Regions from separate parts of the Luteibacter sp. CQ10 genome, predicted to be linked through region 2. Evidence: predicted binding sites of a transcription regulator. Region 2 holds the regulator's gene; the other holds the start of a gene.
What was found. The regulator FliA, encoded in region 2, starts transcription of late flagellar genes. The targets are predictions, from matches to a motif close to TAAAGTTTNNCNNNCNNNGGCCGATAA.

Region 1: JNG39_RS06810 (methyl-accepting chemotaxis protein) is a predicted target of FliA. The motif match lies at 5,790-5,816, and genes of this name have one in related genera.

Annotation. Positions count from the first base shown of each region.
Region 1 covers NZ_JAEUYM010000001.1:1,559,200-1,574,666, reverse strand. The annotation lists gene JNG39_RS06830 (triple tyrosine motif-containing protein) at 1-2,843, opposite strand, end outside; gene JNG39_RS06825 (GNAT family N-acetyltransferase) at 2,912-3,220, opposite strand; gene JNG39_RS06820 (MFS transporter) at 3,423-4,616, shown strand; gene JNG39_RS06815 (MBL fold metallo-hydrolase) at 4,739-5,689, shown strand; gene JNG39_RS06810 (methyl-accepting chemotaxis protein) at 5,930-7,621, shown strand; gene JNG39_RS06805 (alpha/beta fold hydrolase) at 7,665-8,372, opposite strand; gene JNG39_RS06800 (alpha/beta fold hydrolase) at 8,523-9,386, shown strand; gene JNG39_RS06795 (MBL fold metallo-hydrolase) at 9,383-10,324, shown strand; gene JNG39_RS06790 (response regulator) at 10,326-10,949, opposite strand; gene JNG39_RS06785 (hypothetical protein) at 11,001-12,356, opposite strand; gene JNG39_RS06780 (AraC family transcriptional regulator) at 12,602-13,918, shown strand; gene JNG39_RS06775 (hydrolase) at 14,041-14,682, shown strand; gene JNG39_RS06770 (DUF1427 family protein) at 14,687-14,929, shown strand; gene JNG39_RS06765 (amidohydrolase) at 14,950-15,467, shown strand, end outside.
Region 2 covers NZ_JAEUYM010000001.1:325,358-340,824, forward strand. The annotation lists gene flhF (flagellar biosynthesis protein FlhF) at 1-409, shown strand, start outside; gene JNG39_RS01585 (MinD/ParA family protein) at 475-1,350, shown strand; gene JNG39_RS01590 (RNA polymerase sigma factor FliA) at 1,347-2,078, shown strand; gene cheY (chemotaxis response regulator CheY) at 2,136-2,537, shown strand; gene JNG39_RS01600 (protein phosphatase CheZ) at 2,547-3,188, shown strand; gene JNG39_RS01605 (chemotaxis protein CheA) at 3,197-5,218, shown strand; gene JNG39_RS01610 (flagellar motor protein) at 5,220-5,960, shown strand; gene motD (flagellar motor protein MotD) at 5,957-6,955, shown strand; gene JNG39_RS01620 (ParA family protein) at 6,955-7,743, shown strand; gene JNG39_RS01625 (chemotaxis protein CheW) at 7,740-8,306, shown strand; gene JNG39_RS01630 (chemotaxis protein CheW) at 8,303-8,728, shown strand; gene JNG39_RS01635 (DUF2802 domain-containing protein) at 8,902-9,291, shown strand; gene JNG39_RS01640 (translocation/assembly module TamB domain-containing protein) at 9,468-13,217, opposite strand; gene JNG39_RS01645 (autotransporter assembly complex family protein) at 13,229-14,992, opposite strand; gene JNG39_RS01650 (glycosyltransferase) at 15,328-15,467, opposite strand, start outside.

The sequences.
Region 1 (15,467 bases), 1.2 Mb from region 2:
AGGGTGACGAACGCGCTCGTTCCGGTGGGCTGCCCTGGACCGATGGTGAAATGGCCCGACCAGCGCGCGGTCCGCTCCCGTACGCCCTGCAAGCCGAACGATAGCGGCTTGGTCGTGGCGCCCGGCGCCAGCCCGATGCCGTCGTCGCTCACCTCGACGTCGAGATGCAGCTTTCCGAACCTGACGTTGACGCAGACGGAGTTGGCCTTCGCATGCTTGCGCACGTTGCGGACGAGCTCCAGGACGATGGCATGGAGGTCTTCCTCGGCTTCCGAGCTGATGGGCTTTTCCTCGCCGTCGATGGCGACGACACCTTCGATGCCCGTGTCGGCGAGGCATTCGTCCAGGGCGGCGCGCAGGCGCATGACCAGGGACGTCGACGGCCTGGGGGCCGTGCGCAGGTCGACGATGCGCTGGCGTCCTTCCGCCATGGCCTGCTCGGCCACGCGCAGGGCGCGTTCGAGATGGTCCCTGACGGCGCCGTCCTTGAGCGAGTTGGCCGCCACGCGCACGTAGAGGAGCACACCGTGAAGCCCCTGGAGCACCGTGTCGTGCAGTTCGCGGGCGATGCGTTCGCGTTCCATGACCCGGGCCAGCAAGACCGTGCCGAGGACCCGGAGGCGCCAGGCGTAGAGCGCATAGAGCAGGGCGATCGCGACGGCGGCGCACAGCAGCGCGAACCACGCCGATTGATAGAAGAAAGGCGCGATGCGAAAGGACAGGCGGGCCGGCGTTGCGGACCAGACGCCGTCCTCGTTGGCGGCGGCGACTTCGAAGGTGTAGTCGCCGGGCGCGAGGTTCGTGTAGGTCGCCTCCCGCACGTTGCCCACGTCCCGCCAGCCCTCATCCACCCGCGAAAGCCGATAGCGGAACCTGGCGCGTTCGGGAATGGCGAGGACGGGGGCGGTGTAGCGAAATTCGAGACGGGTGGTGCCAGCGGCGAGGGCCGCATCCGGCGCGAGTGGTTCGCCGTTGACGCCGAGGATGGCCGCCACGGGCGCGCGGGGATTTCGTATCAGGCGCGCCGGGTCGAGCCCGGCCACGCCGGTATCGGATGCCACCCAGAGCCGACCGCCGACACCGGCGATGAGCGAAGGCGCGGGGACGGTATCGCGCAGACCAGGCCAACCGTCGTGTTCGTCGAAGTGCTGCGCCGGCACGGGCTTTTCCGGATCGGCCCACCACCGTTTCATGTCGGCCGCGGAGACATGATGGAGTCCGTCGGACGCATTGATCCAAAGGTCGCCACGGGGTTGCTCGAGGATGCCCGTGCCCACGCGCACCGCGTGACCGTCGGCGAACAGGAGCGTGCGAGTCGGTCGACCCGGCGCGAAGAACTGCACGCCATGGTCGCCGGTCACCCATACGCCGTCCCGGCGCGGCCACAAGGCGGTGACCTGCCCGACGCCGATACCCGATTCCCCTGTGTAGACGGTCGCCCGTGTTCCGTCGTCTTCGATGGTGGCGACCGTGTCGTCGTTGTATCCCAGCCATAAGCCGTGATCGGCGCGCTGCGCGATCGCACGAAGGCTCCTTTCCTTTCCGGGAAGACCCGCGTCCTTGCCCAGGGGCTCGATGGTTCCTTTGTCCAGCCGGAACGCCTGCCGGAAGGCGATCCACACCGAGCCGTCACGGGCCTGGGCGAGGGCGCGCACCTGCCTCGGCATGCCGGTGATGGCCTCGGGCAGCGGCGCGACGTCCATCTTCGTTCCGTCGACATGCAGCAGGCCCTTGTCCGACGTCATCAGCAGGGTGCCATCCGCGGCCCTGGCGATGGCGTTCACCTGCTTGCCGGCCTGCGGCCACGCTTTCCGGGCCGCCCCGAACTCGAACACGCCGTTTTCGGCGGCGACCCAGAGGTGGTCCAGGCCATCCGTCGCGATGGCCGGCTTATAGGTATCCGGCGGCAGGTCGACGGGGTCGAAGCGTCCCTTGCGGAACTGGTCGATGCCCTTGGGCGTCGCCACCCAGATCGTGCCTTCACGGTCCCTGATCACGGCCATGGCCGCGACACCCGTCAAACCGTCCTTTTCGCCGTACGTTTCGACGATCGGCTGATCCGTCGCCGGTCCCCGCCCCGGCCAGACGATGCGCACCACGCCCGTGTTCGTTCCACACCACATGGCGCCTTCGTCGTCGATACTCTCGTCGGCGAGCTGGTTATCCGGTCGCCACATGCCGCCAGGACGCCCGAGTTGCGCCGCGCGGTAGTCGGCGAGCGTCCGAAGTTCGAACGTCGCGGCGCCGGGTGGCTTCCGTAGCGCGCTGTGTTCGCGCATAAGCCATACGGATTGGTCGGGCGCGACGAAGCCCTGCTGGATGTATCCCCGCGGCTCGGGTTCCGTCACGGGGAAGCGTTGCCAGGCGGTCCCGTCGAAGCGGTAGAGCCCATTGGTGCGAACGGCCCACAGCGTGCCGTCCCTGGTTCGGGCGAAGGACAGGACCGAGCCGGCGCCTTCCTTGCCGGGAGACACCTGCGCCTTACCGTCGGCGATGCGGGTGATGTAGCCGGTCCGATCGCCTATCCATAACGCACCGTCCGGCGTGGCGAGCAACGCCATGATCTGGGGGTGGGGCAGCAGGTGGCTGAGGCTGCCGTCGAAGGTCACGCCATCGAACTTGAAGAGCCCCGTCGGACCGCCGAACCAGAGGTAGCCGTCCGCGTCCTGCGTCATCGCCCAGACGCCGGCCGGCGCCCCCTCGCTCGCGGGGAAGGCGCGATGGATCCACTGCCGGATGGGACGGAACGCAGGGGCCGACGGCGCATCCGCAAGCACGGTGGATGCGTACAGGAGCAAGAGCAGGCCGGGGATGGCCAGCAGGTGCTTCAACGGTCGACGCATCGGTGTTCCCCAGGACGGTTTCGACCGATTGTGGCCATGGCTTACGGGGAGGTCCAGCGATGCATGCCTTATCGGCGGAGCAGGCGCCAACCCTCGCTCGTCAGGAGGTCCTGTGTATCGGGATGGTTGCGCATGTAGTTGGCCACGAACTCACATGCGGGTTCGACCAGCAGGCCCTGCGCTCGCGCCTGCGACATGGCTACCCGCATCAGCTGGATGCCCACGCCGTCGTCGATGAGGCTCTGGGAGATGTCGACGCGAACGAAACGCAGCATGCCCGGGGCGCGTTCGTACCATGCACTCGCGCTCTGTCCGCCGAGCTCCGCCACGAAACGTCTTTCGTCGGGCGCGTCCCTGATAACGATGTCCGCTGCCATGCCGGTGCCAGTGGAAGGGCCGGCATGCCGGCGACGGAAAAAGCCTAGCGCCCGGACCGCGGACGGGCTTGCATTATTGTCGCGGGCCTTGGGCGGTGCTGGATTGTCCAATGCCATCCGTGCCCCCATCGCTTATCCTGCCGCGCAAGGCATCCTTCGCTGCGCAGGATGCGCGCCGTACGTCCTTTCCTGGAAAGCCACCATGTCCTCATCCACCCAACCCGTCGGTGCCATCGGGCGGGGCACCCTCTTCGCCATGGCGCTCGCCGCCGGCCTTGCGGTCGCCTCCATCTACTACAACCAGCCCATGCTCGGCGTGATGTCCGAGGCGTTCCACGACGCGCGGGTCGGCGGATGGATTCCGACGCTCACCCAACTCGGTTATGCCGCGGGACTTTTGTTCCTGCTGCCACTGGGCGACATGCTCGAGCGGCGCAAGCTCATCGTCGTGCAGTTCGGCGTGCTCGCCCTGGCCCTGGTGGTGATGGCGATCGCCCCCGGCCTTGCCGTGCTCGCGCTCGCCTCGGTGCTCGTAGGCGCGGCAGCCACGGTCGCCCAGCAGATCGTGCCTTTTGCGGCGATCCTCTCCCCGCCGGAGAAGCGCGGCGCCGCCATCGGCACCGTCATGAGCGGCCTGCTCACCGGCATCCTTCTCAGCCGGACGCTCGCCGGTCTCGTGTCGAGCATGGCGGGATGGCGAGCCATGTTCTGGCTCGCCGTACCGCTGGCGGTGCTCGGCGCGGTGTTGATGGCGCGCAGCCTGCCGGCACATCATCCGGCGAAGCGACTTCGTTACGGCGACCTGCTGGGGTCGCTCGTCCACCTCTGGCGCGACGAGCCGGTACTCCGCCGCGCGGCCGTCACCCAGGCGCTGCTCTTCGCTTCGTTCTCGGCCTTCTGGACCACCCTCGCGCTTCGCCTTGCCCAGCCGCCGCTCAACCTCGGCGCGGCGTCGGCGGGACTGTTCGGCATCGTCGGCGCGGTGGGCGTGGCCATGGCTCCCGTGGCGGGGCGGGTGGCCGACCGCCGTGGACCCGCGCCAGTGATCGCCCTCGGGGCGGCGGCTACGATCGTGGCATGGCTCGTTTTCGGGTTGTCGTCAGGCCTCGTCGGGCTGGTCGTCGGCGTGATCGTGCTCGACTTCGGCGTGCAGATTTCCCTCGTCTCCAACCAGCACGTGATCTATGGCCTGCACCCGGAATACAAGAGCCGGCTCAATACGCTCTTCATGACCACGATGTTCGTGGGCGGGGCGATCGGTTCGCTGTTGGCGTCCGTGGCGTGGGGCCACGGCGGCTGGCTCGCGGTCTGCGTCCTGGGCGGCGTGCTTCCCGTCGGATCCTTGCTGCTCAGTCTCATCCGGCGTCCGGCTCCACGGGCCCAGCAGGAACACTAGGCGGCGATGGCCGGTGCCGTGCGTGAAGGCATGGACCGGCCGGGCGCACGGATCACCTTTCTGCTATCCCGAACCCTGGGGGTTGCACACACTCGGCCCGTCCTGTCCAACGGTGCTTCGTCATGTCAGCCTACTCATCCCTTCCACGCCATTCCCTCCGTGGAATGACCGCACTCCTGCTCGCCTCGCTCATCGCGTCCGCGGTGCATGCCGACGACGCCGCCTCCGCGGGGTTCCTGAAAATGCCCTTGGGCAAGGTGACGGTCGTCGCCCTTTCCGATGGCCGCTTCACGCTCCCGGCGTCGAAGCTGATGGTCGAGGCCCACAAGGGCGAAGTGCAGGAGGCGCTCGCCAAGGCCCACCTCGGTGACGACGTGCCGACGTCCGTCAATGCCTTCCTCATCGACACCGGCGACAAACGCATCCTCATCGACACCGGCTCCGGCGCCTTTCTCGGCGCGACCCTGGGCCAGGTCGGCCAGCATCTGCAGGCGGCGGGTTACCGCCCCGAGCAGATCGACGAAGTGCTGATCACGCACCTGCATGCCGACCATGTCGGCGGACTCATCGACCGAGGCAGGATGGTGTATCCCAACGCCATCGTGCGCGTCGACGCCCGCGAGAAGACGTTCTGGGAAGACCGTGGCAACGTCGGCAAGGTCGACGCCTCGGTAAAGGCAACGTTCGACGCGGTGGCGACGGCCCTCAAGCCCTACGAGGCGATCGGGCACGTCAAACCGCTCACCTCGGGCGAAACCGTCGGACCGGGGATCACCGCCTGGGGCGAACCGGGTCATACGGCGGGTCACACCGGCTACCGCATCGAGAGCGACGGCAAGGTGCTGCTCGTGTGGGGCGACCTCGTCCACCTCGCGGCGGCGCAGTTCCCCGACCCGAAGGTCACCATCCGCTTCGACAGCACGCCGGCCGATGCCGTCCGTAGCCGCGAGAAGGCACTCGCGGCGGCGAGCAAAAGCGGGTATCTGGTGGCGGGAGCCCACGTGGCCTTCCCGGGCATCGGCACGGTGGGCAAGGCCGGCAGCGCCTACACATGGACGCCGGTCGAACGATAGGGGCGAAACGACAAGACCGCCGCTCATGCATGACGGCGGGGTGTGGCCGATACACCAAGGTCACTCGCAAATCAGTTATGCCGATTTCGTGTAGCACCTATCAATATTTTGTGTTTCAGGCCGATAAATCGGGCGATGCCGGGAGCGTTTGGTGGCACGGGGCGTTCTTCGACGCCGCCATCGTTCCCCCGGCAGCGCATCCATAGGGCCGGGGGGCCGACTTGCTGGCATGGGGACACTATGCAAATTTTGAAGCTCGCTTCACGAAACAAATTGATCTTTAGCGGGTTCACCGCCATTGCCGTCGTCGTCATCGTACTGGTGAGCATCGTCTATGCCTCGCTCCAGGCGTTGGCCGAATCCACCCGCATGGACTTGCATACGAACGAGGTGCTTCGGACCGAAGCCCGGCTTCTGACGGGACTGGTGGATATCGAAACCGGAGAGCGCGGATACCTCCTCACCGGAAATGACGCTTCGCTGGAGCCCACGCGGCGCGGGCAAGCCGAGTACGCGGACGCCTTCCAGGCACTGCGTCGCCTGACGGTCGACAATGCGGCGCAGCAACGGCGCCTGGACGATCTGGATGCGACCTACCGCACATGGATGGCCGAGGCGATCGAACCGGTCATCTCGCTGCAGAAGAAGCAGGGCACGGTCGGGACGACCAGTGCCGAGGCCGTCGCCTATTTGCGGCTGGGCAAAGGCAAGCTCCACATGGACGGTATGAGGGACCTGTTGGCGAAATTCGTCGGCGCCGAGACGGTACTCCTCAAGGAGCGCTCCGCCCGCGACGAGGCGACACACGCGCGCAGCCGGGTGGTATTGCTCGGCGGGGGAGTACTCGCGCTCGTTGCGATTCTCGGCGTGGCGACCGCGCTGATCCGCAGCATTCTGACCCCGCTGCAAGGTGCCTCGGCGGTCGCCGCGCGCATTGCGGACGGCCATCTCGGCGAGTCCGTTTCGGTCACCCGAAACGACGACCTGGGTCGCATGCTCAACGCGCTGCATACGATGGACGAAAACCTGGCCCGCATCGTTGGATCGGTGCGTCGGAACGCGGTGCAGGTGGAACACGCGGCGCGCGATATCTCGGCGGGCAACGACGACTTGTCCAGTCGTACGCAGGAGCAGGCGTCTTCGCTTGAAGAAACGGCCGCGTCGATGGAAGAGATGTCCTCCGCCGTCAAACAGAACGCCGAGGGTGCCGCGCTCGCCCGACAGATATCCCAGGGCTTGCGCACCGAAGCGCAGGTGGGTGGTCAGGTTGCCGGCGATGCCGTGGAAGCGATGAAACAGATCACCGACGCCAGCCGAAGCATCGGCGAGATCGCGGTGCTCATCGACGAGGTCGCCTTCCAGACCAACCTGCTGGCCCTGAACGCGGCCGTCGAAGCCGCCCGTGCCGGGGAGCAGGGACGCGGTTTCGCGGTCGTCGCGGCCGAGGTTCGCAACCTTGCCCAGCGTAGCGCCGCCGCGGCGAAGGACATCAAGACGTTGATCGGCACGACGGTCGAACGCGTGGCATCGGGCGCCGATCTGGTGGACAGGACTGGACGCGCCCTGGTCGACATCGGCAGCAGCGCGATGCGCGTCGCGGATATCGTCGCGGAAATCGCGGCCGCTTCGCAGGAGCAGTCCGCCGGCGTCGAACAGGTCAACGGGGCCGTTGCCGCGCTGGACGACGTGACCCAGCAGAATGCCGCGCTGGTGGAAGAGGCGAGCGCCGCCAGTCGCCAGGCGCTCGAACTGGCGCAGGAACTCCTGCGCCAGGTAGCCTTCTTCAAGCTCGGGGACGAGGTCGCCGGCGCTACCGCGGCACCGGTTCACGAAGAACACGCCGTCCGAAAGGAGGCCAGGCCCACCGCGGTGGATCGCCCGAAGACGCTCGCGCCCACGGCGGCGTTGGCCGGGGAGTGGAGCGAGTTCTAACGTGAAGGGCGCCTCCGGGCGCCCTTTTTCTTGGGTGTTCCGATCAGCCCTTCGTAGCCGCTTCGGCGGCCTGCACGATGGCATCGACGACCGCGTCGGCGTGGGAGATGAGCGACATGTGGCTCGACGCCACGTCCGTCACCGTCGAGCCCATCAGCGTCGCCGCGTCGCGCTGCAGGTCCGGGGATACGGCGCGGTCGCTCGTCGAGACGATGAACCACGACGGACGCGTGCGCCATGCGGTCTTCGTCAGCGCGTCGCCGAAGGTGCTCTTCGCCAGCGGCCCCTGCGTGGCGGCGAGAAGGCGCGCGGTATCCGGCGTCAGGTCCTGGGCGACGTCGTCGATGAAGGCCTGCTCGGACAGGTAGACGAAGCCGTTGCCGTCCTCGCGAATGCCACCGAGCGCTGGAGGGGCAGGGTACTTGCCGACGAGTTCGCCCGTGGTCTGGCCCGCGTTGCCGGAGAAGGCCGAGACGTACACCAGCGATTTCACCTTCGGATCCTCGCCCGCTTCGGTGACGATGAAACCGGCCCAGCTGTGGCCGACGAGAACGACCGGCCCTTCGACGAAATCGATGACGCGCTTCGTCGCGGCCACGTCCTCGGCGAGGGACGTAAGGGGGTTCTGCACGGCCACGACCTTCAGGCCCTTCGACAGCAGCTTGGGAATGACGGCACTCCAGCTCGAACCGTCGGCCCAGGCGCCGTGGACGAGAACGATCGTGGGTGAGGCGGTGGACGGCGTGCTCATGACAGGTCCTTTCGGTGGCGATGAAGGTATCGCCACGCTAGGACAATCGGCCGCGCCGGGCTTGCAGGAAGGCAGTGCGGACGATCGTGCTATTTCCGCGGGGCCGGCGTCGATACGCTGCGCCCTTCCTCCGGCTGGGGTAGACGCACGATGAAACACCACACCGTCAGGGCCAACGGCATCCGCCAGCATTTCGTCGAAGCGGGCGAAGGTGCGCCGGTCGTCCTGCTCCACGGATTTCCCGAAACCAGTTACGCCTGGCGCCATCAGATTCCCGTCCTGGCGGAAAGGTATCGCGTCATCGCGCCGGACCTGCGCGGCTACGGCAAGACCGACAAGCCCGCCACGGGCTACGACAAGCGCACCATGGCGAACGACCTCGTCGCGCTCCTCGACCATCTGGGCATCGACCGTATCGCCCTGGTGGGTCATGACCGCGGCGCGCGCGTCGCGACGCGCTTCGCCAAGGACCACCCGGAGCGCCTGGATCGCCTCGTCGTGATGGACAACGTGCCTACGCGCATCGTGGCCGCGTCGATGAACGCGAAGGTCGCGAAGGCGTACTGGTTCTTCGCCTTCCACCAGGTGCCCGACCTGCCCGAAGCACTCATCGCGGGCCGTGAGGACGTGTGGTTGCGGCACTTCTTCACCGACTGGTGCTACGACCCGCACACCATCGAAGGAGCCGACTTCGAGGCGTACGTCGCGGCCTATCGCGAGCCGGGCGCCGTTCGCGGCGCCATGGCCGATTACCGCGCCGCGCCGGAGGACGTGCTCCAGGACGAGCAGGATGCCGACCGGCTCATCGCGTGCCCCACGATGTCGATCTGGGGTGCCGACTTCGAGGCCGTCGGCGGCACCTTCGACATGGCCGCCGTCTGGCGTGGCATGGCGACCCATCTTCGCGCCGAGCCGATCGCGCGGTGCGGGCACCTGCCCCAGGAGGAACAGCCGGAAATCGTCAACGGCTTGCTGCTCGACTTCCTCCATGGCTGGAACGGGGGTGCGGCATGAAGCGGTTCTGCCTGGCGCTCGCACTTATGTTCGCCCTCGGCGTCGCCGTGGCAGACGATGTGAAGGTGGGACCTCAGGGTCCTGGCTTCTACCGTCTGCGCATGGGGACCGACGAGGTCACCGCCTTGCTCGACGGCACCCATCCGTTCCCCGCGGACGAACTGCTCACGCACGTCGATCGCGCGAAGGTCGACCGCCTTCTCGAGGCCGACTATCTCGCCTCTCCCGTGCAGGGCTCCATCAACGCCTTCCTCGTCAAGACCGCGGACCGCCTGGTGCTCATCGATACCGGGGCGGGCCCCCTGTATGCCGGCGACGGCGGATTTCTTCCGACCGCGTTGCTCGCGGCCGGCTACCGTCCGGAGGACGTGACCGACATCCTCCTTACCCACCTCCATCGCGATCACGTGGGCGGCCTCATCCGCAACGGCACGATGCTGTTTCCCCATGCGATCGTCCACGTCAGCGAGGCCGACGCCGATTTCTGGCTCGATCCCGCCAACGAGGGCAAGGTACCGAAGATCCTCCTGCCGATGTTTCCCGGCGCGATGGACTCCCTCGCGCCCTACCGGAAGGCGGGGCACGTGGTGACGTTCCGCGGCGAAACGGACGTGCTGCCCGGTTTTCACGCCATACCGGCGCCGGGCCACACGCCGGGCCACACGTGGTACCTGGTGACGAGCGGGCAGGATCACCTCCTTGCCTGGGGCGACACGGTGCACGTGGCCACCGTGCAGTTGGCCGAACCGGGCGCCTCCATTCGTTACGACTACGACGAGCAAGCCGCGGCGGTCTCACGCAGGCGCGCGCTCGAGGAGGCCGCGTCCAAAGGCTACTGGGTCGCGGCGGCCCACGTGTCCTTCCCCGGCCTCGGCCACATCCGGCGGGACGGTGCCGGTTACCGATGGGTACCGGCGAACTACACCCGCACTCCCTGATTCAGGCGAGGTATCCGCGCGCTAGCGCGATGGACAGCGCATGCGCCCGGTTCGTGGCGTGGAGCTTCGCCATGGCGTGCGAGAGGTGCTCCTTGACCGTGTCGGCGGCGATGCCCAGGTGCCGGGCGATCTGCTTGTTTTCCAGGCCGGCGGCCACCCCGCGCAAGACGGAGAGCTCACGTTCGGTGAGGAGCTCGTCGCCACGGTATTCGAAGAGGCGTTTGGCGACTTCCGCCGAGACGCGGTGTTGCCCCGCGTGGACCGCGCGGACGACACCGACGAGGTCGTTGGCGAGCGAGGTCTTCAGGAGATAGCCCTGGGCACCCGCGGCGAGCGTGCGTCGCGCCGCGGCGTCCCCGCCGAACGTGGTCAGGACGATCACGCGGGCCATGGGCTCGATCTTCCGTATGGCGCCGACGACCTCGTCGCCGTCCATGTCCGGCAGCTTGAGGTCGACGACGGCGACGTCCGGCCGCATGGACCGGTACGCCTCGATGCCTTCCACCCCGGTACCGGCCTGTCCGACGATGAGGATGTCCGGTTCGGCGGCCAGCATCGCGACCACGCCGGCCCGGAACAAGGGGTGGTCGTCGACGACGATGATGCGGATGGCTTGCTGGGTCATGGGCGTGCCCGGGCGGACTGCGGACGAGGATACAGCGGATGCCCGGATCCGTCAGAACGCGTACGAGATCATCACCCGGTTGTACGAAAACGGGCGGTTGCCCGGGTTGAGGTGGTTCGCCCCGCCCACGGATCGCTCCCACCGGTTGCGCAGTTGCAGTCCCTCGAGCGGTCCGGTGAACCGGTAGACGAGATCGAGGTAGACGTCGTGGCTGTCGCCCCGGTACAGGGTCCGGTACTGGGTATAGGCCGTCACCACCTGGAGGCGGTTGCCGAGGAACGCCTGGGTGAGCCTTGCCTTCCACGCCCATCCCGGCCCCTGTTCCACGAGGCCCCTCAGCATCGACGTGGTGTAGAGGGGGTCCGTGGCGTAGGTGGCGGTGAACGGCGAGACGAGCGCGCCGCCGCCGACGGTGTCGCCATCCTGGCGGGCCACGCGGTTCCACGACACGTCGAACCGCGTGCGCTCGATCCGGAAGCCGGCCTGGATGCCCGACACTTCGCTGCGCACACGGCGACCGGCCACGCCCAGCAGCTTCGTTCCTGTGTCCACGAGGGTGTTGTCGGCGGTGGTCCATTCCTCGACGAGCTGCCCGGAGAGAAAGGGGGTCACACCGTGGAGGGCGGGGAAGGTCAACGTGCCCTCGGTATACGCCATCCGGGCAAAACGCGTGAAGTCATAGAGCCAGGTCTGGCCGGAAAACATCCCGTGCCGGTAGGTCGAGCCGGCGAGCCACGTGCCGTCGTAGGCTCTCGCGTCGAGCGGCAACGACGCGTTGCCTCCGTACAGCGGGTCGCCGTCGTATCGCGTGGGGTAGTAGAGGTTGTCGGAGAAAAAGCGGCCGGACGTGCGGCTCTTCCATCGGAACGTCCGTGCGACCTCGAACGACCAGGCCGGACCGGCGTCGAACCGGGCGCTGAGCGCGCGGTACGCGGCCGGGAGCACCCGTGAATCGCTCATGCCTTGCCAGGGCGTGTCGAGGTACTGGTCGCCCGCGCGAAGCGTCCAGCCCGACGCCCGGTATTGCACGTACGCCTGGCTGACGGCACCGAGCGCGTTCTTCCTTCCCATCAGCGTCACGTCGATGCGGTCGACGGGCGACTGGCGCGTGCCGAGGGCATTCGCGTAGGCGAGCGAGACGGCTACCGACACGCCTCCCGCATCGCCACTGCGCAGATTGAGGAGCAGGGCGGCGGCGAGTGCGGATGCATCGGGCATCGCCGGCGAGGTGTACATGCGCCGGTAGTCGTACAGGCGCACCGAACCATCCACCTGCGCGTCGGCAACGATGTCGTCCGCCTTGCATGCCACGGACCATATCGACAGCAGCGTGCCCGCCCACAGCGCGTGACGACGAACGCGCATGGGCACATGGCGATGGCGAACCGGCGGTGGTCGAAGGCGCATGGAAGGGCGTTCGGCGATAGGTGCCCCAGTATGCGAAAGCGCCGGCGAATGCGATTGGCCTCCCATGCGATGACGAAGGTCACATTCGGACCAAACGCATGTGCGCCGATCGGCGCGATGCGTATCGTGCGCGCGTTCGCGATACACGTCGCTCCTACGAAAATGCCCCCCCATACAGGGGGTCAATCCGATGGAGCGGGCGGCTAGCATCCCATCCGCCTTCTGGCTGTGAAGATGGTGGCTCTATGCGAATCGATACCTCGTTGCCGTCGGCTGCGTCCGACGACGGCCTGTCGGCGGTGCGCGTCGTGCAGCAACTGCTGGACCATGCGCTGCGCCAGATGGCGGATGTCGAGAGAGCGGACCGCGACGCTTGCGCGCATTACATCGCGCAGGCGTTGCGAATGCACCAGGAAGGCATCACCGCCCAGGCGCCGCGTCCACAGAGCGGCCTGGCCGCATGGCAGGTCCGGACGGTGAAGGAGGTGGCGCTGGCGCGGCTCGACCTCGGACTTTCCGTCACCGAACTGGCCTCGGCGTGCCGTCTGTCGAGGGGTTATTTCAGCCGTGCGTTCAAGGTGACGTTCGGCGAAAGCCCGCATCGATGGCGCCATGGCAAACGGATCGAATACGCATGCCGTCAGCTTTCCGATACCACCGGGAGTCTCGCGGACATAGCCATCGCGTGCGGTTTCAACGACCAGGCGCACTTTACCCGCTCGTTCAAGTCCGCCATGGGCGTGACGCCCCATTCGTATCGCAAATCAAACCGCGTGGAAGACATCCGGGCGCGACCTGGCCCGCCGTCCACCGCTTCCCTCAACGACACGAACGAGTCCGATGCAACGCAAACGTTTCCGCCACAGGCGCCTGCCGCGCCCATGACCGCACGACCGCCCGTCCCTGCGGGACAACGTCAGGGGGCATCCCCGGCCCGCGTCCCGGTCCGACCCATTCGCGTCCTGGTCGTCGACGATCATCCGGTGTTCCGCGCGGGACTCGTCGCCATCCTCGCGGGTTCCGATGACGTGTGCGTCGTCGCCGAAGCAGCCACGGGACAGGAAGCCATCGCGCTCTTCGGCCAGCACCGACCCGACGTCACGCTGATCGACATGGTGCTTCCCGACATGCCCGGGGAGCGCGTGATCCTGGGCATCCGCCAGATCGATCCCGCGGCCCGGAGCATCGTCGTGACCACCTTCGGCGGCGACGGCGTGGCACGCCGTGCGCTCCACGCAGGCGCTCAGGCGTACCTGTTGAAGACGTCGATGGGCGTCGACCTGGTCGAAGCCATTCGCGCGGTCCAGCGCGGAGAACATCGCATCGATGCGCAGGTGGCCCGGCAACTCGCCGATTTCCAGGGCGACGACGTCTTGTCCGAACGCGAGCTCGACGTTCTCCGTGGCGTCGCCGCGGGGCTCGAGAACAAGCAGATCGCGTCGCGTCTCGGTCTCTCTCCGGAGACCGTCAAGGAGTATCTGTCCAACGCCATGGCCAAGTTGCGCGCGAGCAACCGTGCGCACGCGGTGTCCATCGCGCAGGCGCGGGGATTCTTCCGCTAACGGCGCTTTTTTCAAACCGCCCGCACGACGGATTCCAAAGCTTCTATTCGTGCGCCGCCACGCTGCGTAACGTGAATCCAGTCGCAGGAACGGCCTGCGATACATCAACGAGGCCTCATCCCATGTCGTTCAACGAACTCATCACTCCGGACAACTGTGCGCTTGCGCTCATCGACTTCCAGCCGGCGATGTTCCAGGGCGTCCAGAGCCATGATCGCAAGGTCATCATGGACAACGTGCAGATCCTCGCCCGCGCCGCGAAGCTCTTCAAGGTGCCGACCGTGCTGACGACCGTCGCCAAGGACAGTTTCTCCGGCCCCTTCATGCCGGAAGTCACCGAAGACGTTTTTCCCGGCCAGACCGTCATCGACCGCACTTCCATCAATTCATGGCTGAACGAGGACTTCCGCAAGGCCGTGGCGGCCACGGGGAGGAAGCGCTTCGTGCTCGCGGGTCTGTGGACGGGCGCCTGCGTGAACTTCCCCACGCTCGACATGCTGCGCGAAGGCTTCGACGTGACCGTCGTCACCGACGCTTGCGGCGATACGAGCGTGGAAGCGCACGAACGCGCCGTGCAGCGCATGGTCCAGGCCGGCGCCGTGCCGATGACCACGCTGCAGTTCGTGTTCGAGCTCCAGCAGGACTGGGCACGTTCGGGCACGTACGAGGGCGTGATGGACATCCTGCGTGCGCTGACGCCGTACGGCATCCAGGTGCGCTTCTCCAAGTGGGCGCTCGGCGAACACGCGTCCGAGGCGGGTTAAGGCCATGTCGCCCTATCTGATTTCGCTCGGCTTCGGACTCGCCGTCGGCGTCGCGTACGGCTTCTTCGGCGTGCGTTCGCCGGCGCCGCCGATGATCGCCCTCCTTGGCCTGCTCGGCATGCTCGCCGGCGAGGCGGCCGTGTCGTGGGCGAAGGGACATCCGGACGTCTGGGCCAGCCTCTGGCACAGCAAGAGCTTCGCCATCTCGAAGAACGAAACGCCCCGGTCCGACGACGACCCCACCTGAGCCATCCCCGGAGCTTTGCCATGTCACACGTTCCCGTCCCGGACCTCATCCTGCACCGAGGCCTGTTCACCACGCTCGACCGCCGCCGGCCCACGGCAAGCGCCGTGGCCATCCACGACGGCCGGTTCCTCAAGGTGGGCGACGATCATGAGGTGCTGGCGCTGGCCGGGCCGGGGACGCACGTGGTGGACGTCGGCGGGCGCCGGGTGCTTCCCGGGCTCATCGACAATCACCTCCACCTCATTCGCGGTGGCCTGAACTTCAACATGGAACTGCGTTGGGACGGCGTGCCGAGCCTCGCCGACGCCATGCGCATGCTCCGCAGGCAGGTGGAAATCACGCCGCCCCCGCAGTGGGTGCGCGTGGTCGGCGGCTTCACCGAACACCAGTTCGTGGAGAAACGGCTGCCGACCATCGATGAACTCAACGCGGTCGCACCGGACACGCCGGTGTTCATCCTGCACCTGTACGACCGCGCGCTGCTCAACGCCGCGGCGTTGCGCGTGTGTGGTTACACGAAAGACACGCCCAATCCGCC
Region 2 (15,467 bases):
CGTGCTGGTGGATACGGCCGGCCTTGCCGGCAGCGATCCGAAACTGCAGGAACAGTTCGATACGCTGCATGCGATGTCCGACCTGCGCGTGTGCCTGGTGCTCGCCGCCAATATGCAGTCGCAGGCCATCGACGGCGCGATCCGCGCCTACGCGCCGCTGGCGCCGCAGAGCGCGATCCTTACCAAGCTCGACGAGGCGCCGCTGATCGGCGGCGCGATCTCGGCGGTCATCCGCCACGGCCTGCCGCTGGACTACACCACCGACGGCCAGCGCGTGCCCGAGGACATCGCCTCGGCCGATGCGCGCAAGCTGGTGCTCATGGCGGCGCAGCGGGTGAAGCAGCGCAACGACGAACCCGACGACGCCATCCTCGCCGAACGCTTCGGCATGACGGCCGTCTCGGCCTGACCCGGACCATGCATCCCATGTCCACGGCAACCGCAACCTCTCATTTCCCGGCAGTGAACTCTTCCATGACCACACACGTCGACAACACCCAGGCCGCCGGCATCGCATGGCTGTCCGACCGTCGTCCCACCCGCAGCATCGCGATCGCGGGCGGCAAGGGTGGCGTGGGCAAGACCACGGTGGCGGTCAACCTCGGCATGGCGCTGGCCATGGGCGGGCGCGACGTGCTGCTGCTCGACGCCGACCTGGGCATGGCCAACATCGACGTGTTGCTGGGGCTCCAGCCGGTGCGCCACCTCGGCCACATGCTGGAAGGCGCCTGCCGCATCGAGGAACTGGTGCTGGAGGCCTCCCACGGCCTGAAGGTGATCCCGGCCACCTCGGGCACGCGGCGCATGGCCCAGCTGCCGAACATCGAGCATGCCGCGGTCATCCGCGCGTTCGACGAATACCCGCTGGCACCCGAATACCTCATCGTCGACACCGCCGCCGGCATCTCCGACAGCGTGTCGATGTTCGCCGCCGCCTCCGACGAGGTGGTGATCGTGGTCTGCGACGAGCCGGCCTCGCTCACCGACGCCTATGCCCTCATCAAGGTGCTCTCGCGGGAATTCGGGGTGAACCGCTTCCGCATCGTCGCCAACATGGTGCGCCACGCCCAGGAGGGCCGGGCGCTCTACGAGAAGCTCTCGCGCGTGACCAGCCGGTTCCTCGACGTGTCGCTGGATTTCATGGGCATGGTGCCGCACGACGAATACCTGCGCCAGGCCATCCGCCGCCAGTCGGCGGTGGTCGACGCCTGGCCGAGCAGCCGATCGGCGGTCGGATTCAAGAATCTGGCCAGGTCGGTCGATACATGGGGTGAACCCGAGCCCCGGGCACAGGGACGGATCGGCTTTTTCGCCGACCGCACCCACTTGGGAGGAGGGCTGCCGTTGTGAGCGTCGCGAGCGAATACCTTGAAATCACTAAGGTTCCGGCGGATCAACTGGTCAGGACCCACGCGCCGTTGGTGCGCCGGATCGCCTATCACCTGATGGGCCGGCTGCCGCCGAGCGTGGACGCGAACGACCTCATGCAGGCCGGGATGATCGGACTGCTCGAGGCCGCGAGGAATTATTCGCCGACTCGCGCGGCCAGTTTCGAGACCTATGCGGGCATCCGCATACGGGGCGCGATGCTGGACGAACTGCGCAAGACGGACTGGACCCCGCGCTCGGTCCATCGGAAGTTGCGCGAGGTGGCGGAGGTAACGAGGCAGATCGAAAACGAGACGGGTGGCGACGCCGACGACGTGGAAGTGATGAAGCGGCTGGGCATCGACGCCATGGAGTACAACCAGATCCTGGCCGACGCGGCGAGCGCCCGGTTGCTGAGCCTGACGGCGCCCGAGGGCGACGAGGGCGCGGCGATCGACGTGGCCGACCCGGATGCCACGGGGCCGGACGGGCTGTTCGAGCAGGAGGGCATGCGCGATGCGCTGGCCCAGTCCATCGACGGGCTGCCGGAGCGCGAAAAGCTGGTGATGTCGCTGTACTACGATGACGAGCTCAACCTGAAGGAAATCGGTGCGGTGCTGGGAGTGAGCGAATCGCGGGTGTGCCAGATCCACGGCCAGGCCCTCATTCGACTCCGCGCGCGCATGTCGGGTTGGAAAGAAAGAACCTGACGGCACCCGGTGCCGTCACCGGTCGAAGAAAACGCGCAGTAGAGGCGGAGAGACGTTTTGGACAAGAACATGAAAATCCTCGTGGTGGACGATTTCTCCACCATGCGGCGCATCGTCAGGAACCTGCTGGTGGAGCTGGGCTTCACCAACACCCTGATCCAGGAAGCCGAAGACGGCAACGCGGCGCTCGCGCTGCTTCGCTCCCAGCCGTTCGACCTCGTGGTCACCGACTGGAACATGCCCAACATGACGGGCATCGACCTGCTCCGCGCCATCCGCGCCGACGCCGCCCTGAAGGCGATGCCGGTGCTGATGGTCACCGCCGAGAACAACCGCGACCAGATCATCGCCGCCGCACAGAGCGGCGTGAACGGCTACGTGGTCAAGCCGTTCACGGCGGTGACGCTGAAGGAAAAACTCGACAAGATTTTCGAACGTCTCGCCGCGGCGGCGGGCTAAGGAGCAGGCATGAACACGACGATTTCCGCCGGCCAGGACGTGGCCCCCGAACTGCGCGAGTTGCTCGACGCCGACGATTCCACCGCTTTCGAACAGGCGCTGGACCGCCTGATCCGCAGCCGCGAGCAGCATCTGTTCCTCGCGCTGGGCCATCTCGCCCGCGACCTGCACGAATCCGCCCGCCGCCTCGCGGCCGACATTTCGCACGACGGCAACCCGGGCAACATGGGCGACGCGCGCAAGCATCTGCGCGACGTGCTCGAGATGAGTTCGCAAGCCGCGCACCGCACGCTCGACTTCAGCGAAAAGCTGCGTCCGCAGGCGCAGGCCCTGGCGAAGGAAGCCGACGACGTGCTCGTGCTCGACGTGGCCGACCCCTCGTTCGCCCCGAACGCGCGCGCTCTCGCCGTACGCGTGGGCGATTTCGCGCAGAACTGCGACATCGGCCTGGGCGAGATGGTGGAAGCGCAGTCCTGGCAGGATCTCTCCGGCCAGCGCGTGGCCCGCGTCGAAGCCTTCATGGCCAAGGTCGAATCCTCGCTCGTCGAGCTGGTGCGCCTCACCGGTTCGCTGGCCGGCGGCGCCGCCCCCGCGGCGGACAAGGTCAGCCAGGACGAAGTGGACCGCCTGCTCAGCGAATTCGGTTTCTGAGCGCGCCGATGAGCGTGGAGCTGGACAACGAGCTGCTCAACGTCTTCCTGATCGAGGCACGCGAACTGCTCGAGAGCCTGGGCGAACAGCTCGTGGACCTCGAGGCTTCGCCGGGCGACGTCGAGCTGCTGAATGCGGTCTTCCGTGCCTTCCACACGGTGAAGGGTGGGGCGGGCTTCCTCGGCCTGCACCCGATGGTGGAGCTGTGCCATCGCGCCGAAGACCTGCTCAACGAAGCGCGCGGCGGCGCCATCGTGCTCAACGCGGGCTTCATGGACGCGTTGCTGGAATCGCTGGACCTGCTCAATGACATGATGCGCGCCGCCGACGGCGGCGTGTCGATCGAGCCCGCGCCGCGTTCGCTGCTCGACCGCCTGCTGATTCCCGGCCGTGCCGCCACGGCGCCGCCCGCCGCGCTCGCCGTACCGGTGACGGCATCGGTGCCCGCCGCGGCGCCGTCGCGGCCGCACGACCCCATCGAGGACGAATTCGAGGCCATGCTCGACGCCGCGCGCGCCGAGCGCGTGCCTGCGCCGACGGGCACCATCAGCGACGACGAGTTCGAAGCGCTGCTGGATTCGCTCTACGGCACGGGAGCGCCCGGTGCCGAGTCGGTGGAGCCCGTGCCCGCGCCATCGGTCGCGGCGCCCGCCGCCGATCCCAACGCCATCAGCGACGACGAATTCGAGGCGTTGCTCGATTCCCTGCACGGCACGGCCGCGCCGGGTTCGAGCGCGCTGGACGTTCCGCCGCCGCCCGCGCCGACACCGGCACCCGCGCCTGCACCCGCACCTGCATCCGTGGCGGCCGACACGCAGGTACCCGCCAAGGCGGCCGAGAAGCGCCAGGCCTCCACCGCCGACACGACGGTGCGCGTGGATACCCATCGCCTGGACAACCTCGTCGATGCGGCGGGTGAACTCGTGCTGGTGCGCAATCGCCTGAGCAACCTCGCGCCGCGCGGTACCGCCGACCCGATGGAACGCGCCATCGGCGAACTCGAACGCGTGGCCGAAGACCTGCAGAACGCCGTGCTGCGCATGCGCATGCAACCGGTGGGCAAACTGTTCTCGCGCTTCCCGCGCATCGTGCGCGATCTCGCCCGCCAGCTCGGCAAGGAGATCGAGCTGGTCACCGAAGGCGAAGAGACCGACATCGACCGTACCGTGGTCGAAGCGCTGGCCGATCCGTTGGTGCACCTGCTGCGCAACGCCGTGGACCACGGCATCGAGATGCCGGATGCGCGCCAGCGCGAGGGCAAGCCGCGCCAGGGCACCGTGCGCCTGGCCGCCGGCCAGTACGGCGACCGCATCGTCATCACCGTCACCGACGACGGCAAGGGCATGGATCCGGAAGTGCTTCGTCGCAAGGCCGTGGAAAAAGGCCTGATGGATGCGGAACAGGCCGCGCGCCTGGACGAGCGCGAGTGCTACGAGATCGTGTTCCGTCCCGGGTTTTCCACGGCCAGCCAGGTGTCCGACATCTCCGGACGCGGCGTCGGCATGGACGTGGTCAAGACCAAGATCGTCGAACTCGGCGGCACGCTGTCGATCGACTCGCGGGTGGGCCACGGCAGCACGGTGCGTCTCTCCGTGCCGCTCACGCTGGCGATCCTGCGCGTGCTCATGGTGCGCGTGGGCAACCGCCTGCTGTCGCTGCCGATGTCCAACGTGGCCGAGGTGTTCGAGCTGTCCGAAGGGCAGATCCAGCGCCTCGACGGACGCGTGGTCGCCAATCATCGCCAGCGCGCGCTGCCGCTGGCCGATCTCGGCCGCTGGGCCGGCGTGCAGGGGCAGGGTGGCCACGTGGTGGTGGTGCAGATCGGCCACCAGACGCTGGGTTGCCTCGTCGACGAAGTGCTCGGCCGCGAGGACGTGATGGCCAAGCCGCTCGGCCCGTTCCTGAAGGACGTGCCCGGCGTCGCCGGCGCGACCATCACCGGCGACGGCCGCATCTCGCTCGTGCTCGACCTGGCGGGGCTCGCCGACGACGGCGGCCAGGTGCTGCCCACGTTGAGGATGGCCGTCTGACATGGATATCGTGAGTCTCGTCGGCACGATCCTGGCCTTCGTGGTCATCATCGTGGGAACCATCCTCAAGGGCTCGAGCCTCGACGCCCTGTGGAATCCCGCCGCCTTCGTGATCGTGTTCCTGGGCACCTTCGCCGCGTTGCTCGTGCAGACCCCCGGCCCGGTGCTCAAGCGCGCCCTCGGCATGCTGCCGTGGGTGTACAACCCGCCGGACATCGAGTCGGAAAACCTGGTCAGCCGCATCGTCGGCTGGAGCGAGATCTCGCGCCGCACGGGCCTGCTCGGCCTGGAGCCCGCCATCGAGCGCGAGACCGATCCGTTCATCCGCAAGGGCCTGCAACTGCTGGTCGACGGTACCGAGCCCGACGCCATGCGCTCGGTGCTCGAGGTGGAGGTGTACGCGCGCGAGCACACCGACATCGAAGCGGCGAAGGTCTTCGAGAACGCCGGTACGTATTCGCCCACCATGGGCATCATCGGCGCCGTGATGGGCCTGATGTCGGTGATGCAGAACCTCGCCGATCCGAGCAAGCTCGGCCACGGCATCGCCGCCGCCTTCGTCGCCACCATCTACGGCATCGGCCTGGCCAACCTGCTGGCGCTGCCAATGGCGTCGCGCCTGAAGGGCCTGGCGCGCAAGCGTTCGCAGATGCGCGAGATCCTCGTCGAGGGTCTGGTGTCCATCGCCCAGGGCGACAACCCGCGGCATATCGAGAGCAAGCTGCAAGGGTTCCTCTCGTGAAACGCCGGCACCACGAAGAACACGTCAACCACGAGCGCTGGGCGATTCCCTACGGCGACCTCATCACGTTGCTGCTCGCCCTTTTCGTGGTGATGTACGCCGTGTCGGCGGTGAACGAAACCAAGTTCCGCGTGATGGCGCAATCCATCAACGAGGCGTTCAACGGTACCGGCAAGGTCATCGAGCCCATCAACGAGGCGACGCCCGCCACGCAGGTGCCGCTGCCGAACCAGTCGCGTTCGCCCACCGCCTCGCCCATCGCGAAGATCGACGTGCCCATCCCGCCGCGCAACCTGCCGCTGCCGGGCCACGAAGGCGCGGCCGCCGAGCATCAGGACGGCAAGCAGCGGCATGCGACGACGGCCGCCGACGATGCGAACGTGGCGGTGGGCAAGACCGAACAGAACAGCCTGAGCCAGATTTCCGACGAAGTGCAGCGCGCGATGAAGCCGCTGATCGACAAGAGCCTGGTGAGCGTTCGGCAGACGCCGGACTGGCTCGAGATCGAAGTGCGTACCGACATCCTGTTCCCCGTGGGCGTGGCGAAGCTGCAACCGCAGGCCGAGGACGTGCTGCGCAAGCTCGCCGGCATCCTCGCGCCGTTTCCCAACGCCATGCGCATCGAGGGTTACACCGACAACACGCCCATCGCGACGCCCACGTTCCCGTCCAACTGGGAACTCTCGGCGGCGCGCGCGGCCACGGTGGCGCGCCTGATCACGCTCACCGGCGTCGATCCGCATCGCGTGGGCATCATCGGCTGGGGGGAGTATCGTCCCGCCGCCGATAACGGCACCGCCGACGGGCGCAACCGCAATCGCCGCGTTCTCATCGTGGTGATGAGCGACAAGGCCGCGCCCGCGCGTTTCTATAGCGATGCCGATCGCGTCGACCTGTCGGCCGCCAAGCACGCCGCCAAGCCGGTGCCCACCGTGACGGTGCTGGCGCCGACGGCGGGCGCCGCCCGCTTCGCGCCCGTGGCGGAGAACCGCTGATGCGCGTCTGGGCCGTTTCCAACCAGAAGGGCGGGGTGGGCAAGACCACCACCACCGTCGCGCTAGGCAGCCTGCTCGCCCACGAGGGCAGGCGCACGCTGTTGATCGACATGGATCCGCATGCCTCGCTCTCGGGCTACATCGGCGTGGAAGTCGGTGCGCACGGCAGCGTGTACGACCTCTTCGGCGTGGGCGGCAATCCCTTGCCCGTGCGCACGCTCGTGCACGCCACGCCATGGGACCATCTCAGCGTGCTGCCCGCCTCGGCGGCGATGATTACCCTCGATCGCCAGGTCGGTACGCGGGCCGGCATGGGCCTGGTGCTCACGCAGGCGCTGGCCGAACTCGCTCCCGATTTCGACCACGTGCTGCTCGACTGCCCGCCGACGCTCGGCGTGCTGATGGTCAACGCCCTGGCCGCGAGCGATCGCCTGCTCGTGCCCACGCAGACCGAGGCGCTGGCGCTGGCCGGGCTGGAACGCATGCTGCGCAGCCTGTCGATGATCGAACGCTCGCGCGGCAAACCGTTGCCGCGCACCATCGTGCCGACGCTGTACGACGCGCGCACGCATGCGTCGCGGGCCTGCCTGGCACAACTGCGCGAGCAATACGGCGACAGCGTGAGCCAGGCCGTCATCCCCACCGATACGCAGGTTCGTGAAGCCAGCGCGGCCGGCGTGCCGCTGGCTTCGTGGCCCGCCGCGCGCCGCGGCGGTCTCGCCTACCGCCAGTTGCTCGACGAGTTGCTGGCCCTGCCCGTGCCGTCCGTGACGGACGCGGCCGCGTGAGCCGCACCATGCAGGATGTCGAGCAGATCGTCTCCGACTACCTCGCCGAGCTGCTGACGCCCGCACCGGCGGAGGCGGCGCCGCAGGCGGCGGTCAAGGTGGTGTCCATCGAGACGTGGCGCGATGCCGATGCCGCCGGGCGGGGTGCCGATCCGCGTTACCTGCTGTGCAGCGCGGCCGGCGTGAAGCTCGCCGTGCCGATGGCCGACGTCACGCACATGTTGCCGATGCCGCCGCTGACGCCGCCGAACACGACGAACCCGATCTGCATGGGGCGCTGGCGCCATCCCAGCGGCGAGGCGCGCGTCGCCGACCTGGGCGCGATCCTCTCGCCCGACATGGCCGGCGCCTCCACCTCCACGCTGGTGATCCTGGGCAATCGTGCCTGGGCGCTCGGCTGCGTGGTCGACGACGAACCGGTGGAATTGGTGGCCGACGCCATCCAGTGGCGCCAGGGCGCCGCCTCGCGCCCGTGGCTGGCGGGCATGTCGAAAGAACCCAAGTGCGGCGTGGTCGACACCGCGGCGCTGATCAGATGGCTGGAACAGGAGCTGGGCCCGTGAGCGAATGGCTGGGTTTTTCCCTCGAGGGGCAGCGTTACGCCGTGGCGCTGTCGAGCGTGCGCGAAGTGATCCGCCCCGGTGACATCACGCCCGTGCCGGGTGCGCCCGACGACGTGCTCGGCATCGTCAACCTGCGCGGCCAGATCGTGCCGGTGCTCGACGGGCGTCGCCGTTTCGGTCTCGACGGTGCGGTGGACCCGTCGCAGGAAGACGCCCAGCGCGTGATCGTGTTCGACGACGCGGGCAGCGTGGTGGGCATGCGCATCGATCTCATCGGCGACATGCTCCAGCTCGCCGCCGACGACATCGCGCCGCCGCCGCCCGGTCGCGCCGAGCGGCGCGACGATCCGGTGAGCGGGGTGGTGACGCGGGACGAGGGGTTCATCGCGCTGGTGGATGTGCAGCGGCTTTGCCGGGCGTGATCGCTCCGTAGTATTCGCCGATACGATAGGCTCCCACCCCTTCGGTAGCAAGCGTGTCGCGAGCCTGCTCGCTACGGTCAGTTCCCTTCGGCAACACGCTTGTCGCGAGCCTGCTACCGAAGGGGTGGGAGCCGATCGCATCGGCGAATCGGGCTTGCGGTATCCTCCCACGCATGAACCCCATCCTCGGTTACGTGCTGATCGCCCTGGCCGTCCTCAACCTGGTCGGCCTACTGGTCCTTTTCCGCCGCCTGGGCTCGCCGGTGAAGAGTGAACCCGTCGCGCCACCCGCGCCGGCACCCGATCCGGAGCCCGCCATCCAGCCCGACCAGCTCGCGGGGATGCTTCGCCGCCTGGAAAACCGGCTCGGCGACATCGAAGACCAGGTGCGTCGCACGCCCTCGGTCAACGTCACGGCCGAAAGCGGCACCACCTCCGACCGCACGCTGGCACTGGCCCAGCGCCTCGCCCGCCAGGGCGCTTCGGTGCAGGACATCGCCGATACCTGCGGCATCTCGTATACCGAAGCGGAGCTGCTGCATCGGTTGCACGCGGGGCGGTGAGCGTAGGGCGGGGCGTCGCTCGCTCGGACGCCACGCGCTGGGTTCCCGCGTACGCAGAACGACGAACCACAAGATTTACCGTTGCTGCATGCCCTTCACGTCGTTCCTGCGCACGCAGGAACCCAGCGCATGGAAGCACGAGGCGGCGACAACGCCCCATCGGCTTTCCAACAGGCCTATCGCTCCAACCGGTAATTCAAGCTCGCCCGCGAAAACTCCGTCGCGTTCTGCGCTTCGAAATTCCACCGATGGCTCAGGATGTAACGCAGCGTGATCACCTGCCCGGGGTCGAATAGCCCCACGCCATAGCTCAGGTACAACCGCGGCGAAAGATACTTGCCCACGGTAAACGCCGAGGTCCCGCCGAGCGCATCGTTGTTGCTCACGCCGATGTCGTCCACACCGATCTTCGAGCCCACGCTCTTGGCGAGCAGGTCGCCCGCCGCCGAGCCCAGCGCCTGCGCGGCGGCGCCGACCATGTTGCCTTCGCCGCCCTTCACCTGCGACAGCGGCTTGCCGGTGACGAGGTAGGAAAGGGCGTCGGACTGTTCCATCACCGGGTTCGAGAACACCGTGAGCACCGGGCGGCGCGCCGTGCCGGAGACGTAAAGCCCCACCTTCTGTCCATCGTCGATGGTGGCGTTGGGATTGAGCGTGCGTGACGCGCGGATGTTGAGGCCGGGGTTGTCGATGGGCGTGGAAGCGAACAGCAGCTGGCCCTGCTCGATGCGCAGGTCCTGCCCATACGCCTTGTAGGTACCGTCGACGCCGATCTGCCCCTGGCCCGTCGTCGCGCGTCCGGGACGCTCGCGCACGTCGAGCTGCCCGGTGATGCGGCCGTCGATGCCGAAGCCGACCAGGTGCACCTTCTGCCCCAGGTCGACGCGGATGTCCGCCGTGATCGGCGCGGATTCGGCGGCGGCTTCCTGCTGCTTCTCGTCCACCACCACCACGTCGGGCGAGGCCTTGGTCGCGCCCGCGCCGGGCAGTTTCTCGACGTTGACGTCGGCGAGGTCGACCGCGAGCTTGCCGGTGACGTTCATGCCCTTGGCATCCTGCACGATCTGGATGTCGGGCGAGACGATGGCCTTGGCCGCCGGAATGTCCACGGCGGTGAACTTCGAGCCTTGGATGCCCAGGCGCATCTGCGCGCCTTCGCCGAGCGCGGCCTGGCCCTTGACGGCCAGGGTGCCCTCGCCGGAACGGACGGTGCCGTCCACCACGTAGTTCTTCGCGTCGGCGGTGGTCACGCTGACGTGGCCGTCCTTCAGCTTGAGGCCCGCGCTGGGCACTTCCGCGGCGAAGCCGTCGAGCAGGGCCTGCCCGGTGACGGCCGGCGCGGCCACGGTGCCGCCGAGGCTGAAGCTGGCATTGAGGCCACCCTTCACTTCGGCCAACTCGGTGGTGAACAGTTCGACGAACGACAGGCTCTTCAGGTGCAGCGACACGTTGCCGCCGAGCGCCTGCTGCGCGCCGGCAATGCTCACGTTGCCGTCGACGCTGCCGCCGTCGTTGAGCGCCGCGCGCAGCACGATGCGCTGGTTGTCGGGCGTGAGCTGCGCGTTGGCGCTGAGGTTGTCGTAGACGAGCAGCGGACGGTCGGGACGATCGACGTAGGCGACCGAACCGTGCGTGCTGCCGATGGTGGCCTGTCCCGACAACGCACCGGCCGCCGTGCGGCGGATGTTGCCGTCGCCTTCGACGATGCCTTCGGCGCGCATCGGCGAATTCGAGGCTTCGGCCAGCGTCATCAGCAGGGACAGCGGCACGCGGCGCACGCGGTAGGCCGCGTCGAGGTTGCCCGCGGCATCCTGCTTGCCCGACACGCAGAGCAACGGGTCGCCCGCGGTGAGGCAGAGGTCGCTCATGCTTGCGGCGCCGTCTTTCCACGCGAGCTGGCTGGCGTTCTGGAGACGCCACGGCGGCAGGCCCTGGAAGTCGATATCCAGGCGCGAGAGGGTGCCGTTCCAGGCGGCGTTCTTCATCGAACCGTTCAGTGCGAGCGTGGCGGTGAGCGGCTTGCCGTGCGCGTTCACGCTGAGCTGGTGACGCTCCTGGTTGCCGTCGGCGTCGATCGTCACGCGGTCGAACACCATGCCGCCGGATACGACGTTGTTGGCATGCACCGCGAGCTTGCCGCCGGGTTTGCCGATGTCGGGCACGTCGGCGTCGAGCGTGACGGCGTCGATCTTCTGGCCGGCGTAGACGATGGCGCTGCCGCGCAGGTTGGCCTTCATCGCCAGATCGGGCCAGCGGCCCTTCGCGCCGATGTCGCCCTGCAGGCGGCCGCCCGCGTCGGGCAGCCAGTCGCCCAGCGAGGCGATGGCGAGTTTCAGCGTGGCGTCGTTGCTCGTATCGCCCTTGGCGTCGAGACGGATGCTGCTGCTGCCGGAGGCGAGGTCGAGGTTGCCGTTGATCACCTCGCCGGGCTTGAGGACGAGCTTGCCGTTGCCACGCAGCGGACGCTGGCGCAGCGTGCCGTCGAGCTTGCGCAGGTCGAGCGTGCCGAGCGGACCGTCTTTCGCGAGGTGGCCTTCGGTGGACAGGTCGAGGTCGAGGGCGCCATCCCATTCGGCCAGCAATTGGCCGGGATCGAATCGCTTGCCTTTCAGGTCGAGCTTCCAGGCCATGTCCGGCTGCAGGGTGATGACGCCATTGGCCGCGAGGTTGCCGTTGGGCTGCACGAGCTCGAGCGTGTGCAGGTCGATGGATTCGGGCTTGCCGTCGAGGTTCAGGGTGAACTTGCCGAGCTTGCCCGGCGGACCGATGTCGACGTCGCCTTCGGCGTGATAGGCCTCGGCACCGCCCTTGAAGGTGAGCTTGCCGGCGCTGGCGAGATCCTGCCCGGCCACGTCGGCGGGCACCAGCACGTTCTTCCAGGCGAGGGCGAGATCGGCCGTGACCGGCTGCGCCGCGATCTCCACGGTACCGCTCGCGGTAAGCGAACCCTTGACCTGGGGCGAACCCACGGTGAGTTCGTCCAGGGTAAGGCGCTTATAGGCGTGGTCGAACGAGGCCTTCATCGGCGCCAGGCGAACGCGGTAGTCGTTGAGATCGACGTCGCCGGTGAGGTTGGCGCCGTAGCGGTCGCCCGAGCCCCGCACGGCGAGGCCGAGCGATTGCAGCGTGCCTTCGCCGAGCAGCGGTTGGGGATCGAAGCGGGGCGCGTCGATGGTGGCCGTCCAGGCGAAGTCGCCGCTCTGCACGAGGTGGGCGTCCACCCGCGCCACGAAGGGCAGGCGGAGCTTGACGATGGTATGGGCTTTCGCGCCGTCGCTCGTCGCTTCGATGTCACCGGCGTAATCGACGCCGCCGGCCTTCCATGCGAAAGAGGCCTTGCCGTTGCCGCTGTAGCCCTTGCCCACGGCAAGGCGGCCGGCGAGGTCGGCCTGCCCGTCGGGTGCGCGCAACGCCAGGGTTTTCAGTTCCAGTCCCTTGCCCGTCCATGACCCGGCGAGATCGAGCGAGTTGGATTCGAACAGCGGTTGGCCGGCCTGGGTGACCTTCACGTGGCCGACGTGCACCTTGTCGAGCACGAGGTCGATGGGCGGGTTCAGCGAGAAGGGCTCGGAGGGTTGGTCGGGCTCGGGCGAACTCGGCGGCAGCGCCACGTCGACGCCGTCGACCCTGAGGTCGAACACGTGGGCGCGCTTGCGCAGCAGGGCGCCGAAGGCGAAATCGAGGTGCGCCCGGGCGACGCGTACGTCCATGCCCTTGCCGTCGCGATAACGCACGTTGCCCAGGTCGAGCGGGCCGGCGAGCCGGCCTTCGGCCGTTCCGACGGTGAGCGCGTTATCGGTGAAGCCCTGCGCGCGGGCGAGGGCGAAACGCAGGCCCGAGGCCGTGCCCACGAGCCACCACACGCCGAGCACGACGGCGAGCAACAGCACGCCGAGCGCCACCCCGATGCGAATCAGCCATGTCATGCCGGTGCTTCTCATAGGTCGGGCCCGATGACCACGTGCAGGTGGATGCCGTGTTCGTTCTTATCGCCGACGGGAACGGCGAGGTCCGCGCGGATCATGCCCACGGGCGACAGCCAGCGTATGCCCAGGCCGGCACCCACGCGCGGGCTGTAATCGGTGCCCGTGAAGGCATTGCCCGCGTCGACGAAGGCGGCCATGCCCCAGTTCTTCGTGAAGTAGTGCTCCACTTCGCTGCTGCCGACCAGCAGGCCTTCGCCGCCGATCACGCGGTTGAACTGATTGCGCGGGCCGATGCTCTCGAAGTCGTAACCACGCACCGAACGGTCGCCGCCGGCGAAGAAGCGCAGCTGCGGCGGCAGGGCGCTGAAGTCGTCGGTCCAGATCTTGCCGGCGCTGCCGCGCAGGATGAGTCGGTTGCGGCCCCAGAACGACTGGATCCATTTCACGTCGCCGATCACCTGCGAGAACCGGGCGTCGGAAAGCAGGGTGCCGGCGGTGCTGCGCGCGGTGAGCGTGAGCGACCAGCCGCTGCGCACGAAGGTGGGGTTGTCGCCCTTCTTCCGGCTGAGCGTGACCTCGGGATAGAGCAGGGTGCTGCGACCGCGTTCGAGGCCTTCGGCGTCGTCGCCTTCACCGCCGCGCTTGCCCACGGTGAACGTGCCCGAGAGCGCGTTCACGCCGATGGTGCGTTGCCAGCCATGCCACAGGCGCGTTTCGTTGGCGACCAGTTGCAGCGTTCGCGACTTCGACGTGACCGTGTTGGCATCGCGGAAGTTGGCGCCGAAATTGAAGCTGCGCTGGTTGGGGCCGGGCATCGGAATCTGGTAGAGCGTGGAGAGCGTCTTCAGGCGCTGGGCCAGCACCAGTTCGTTCTTCCACTTGTGCCCGCGATCGTTGATCCAGCGTTTTTCGATGCCACCGCGCAGGCCCGCGCCGGTGTCCGTGCCGAAGAACGGACCGCCGGTGTAGATCGTGCGCTTGGCGGGAGCCAGTTCCACGTCGATGTCGATGTGGCCTTCCTTCGCGTTGTCGGTGTCGGGAATCACGTTGACCACGGCGAAGTAGTCGGCGCCGTTGAGGGCTTGCTGGAGCTGGAGTAGCTGACCCTGCGAGAAATAGTCGCCGCTCTTGAACGGTACGTAGCGATCGAGGAAGCCGTCGCGGAACTGCGAGTTCTTGAAGTGGATCTGGCCGTAGCGGTAGCGCTGGCCGGTTTCCCACTTCAGTTGCACCGACGCGCTGTGTTCGGCGCGATTGACTTCCACGCGCCGGGTGACGAGTTTCGCGTCGAGGAAGCCGGTGGCGGTGAGCGCACCGCTCACGCCGTCGCGCGCGGCGTCGTACTGGCCGTCGTTCATGGGCTTGCCTTTCAGGCCGTTCACGCCGCGCAGGGCGAAGCGGACGGCGGGAACCTTCGCGGCGTCGCCGTCGATGTCCACGTTCACGCTCTTCACCGTCACCGGTACGCCCGGTACCACGTGCAGGGTGACGTGCCAGTCGTTGCCCACCTGCTGCATGTCGCCCGTGGCGGTGGCTTCGTAATAGCCATAGGGCCGCAGCGCGGCCTGCACTTCGTCGGGGGCCTTTTCGTAGAGGCGGCGCACCTGCGCGGCGGTGACATCGCGGGCGGCGTACTGGCTGAGCTCGACGCCGGAGACGATCGCGCCCTTCAGGCTGTCGTCGACGCCGTCGACGGTAAGCACGACGTTCGCGTGGGCCAGGGCCGGTAGCATGAACCACGGCAGGAGCAGTCCATGGCGTCTGGTGAGGCGCATGAGCGTCCTTCCGTTCTTGATCCAAGGCCGTGCGCGCGACACGGCCGCTTGAGGGGATCGTGTCCGGACGTTCCCCAAGTGTGTGTCGGGGCTACGTTACCGCGTGTCTGGTCGGGGTGTCGATAGAGGGGCGTTGATGAAGCTGAATGGAAAGCCGATGGGATCGTGTCACTCGCCCGGGCGTACCGCGCTGGTCTCCTGCGTGCGCAGGAGCGACGTGAGGTATTTTCGTGCGCGCGGTCGAAATCCGTGGCTCGTCGCTCCTGCGCAGGCAGGAGCCCAGCGCGGCGCATATCGGTTGTCGCGAGGCGGTGATGCGGCTTTCCTGCCGGAAATCAGCCCGCCTCATCCCCCGACCGGAATGCGATCCACGCGCCGATCATGGCCGACACGTACGGAATGGACTGCGCGGCCAGGATGAACATCCACAACGTGCTCTCGACGTACTGCGTGCCGTAGTGCATGCCCATGCCGA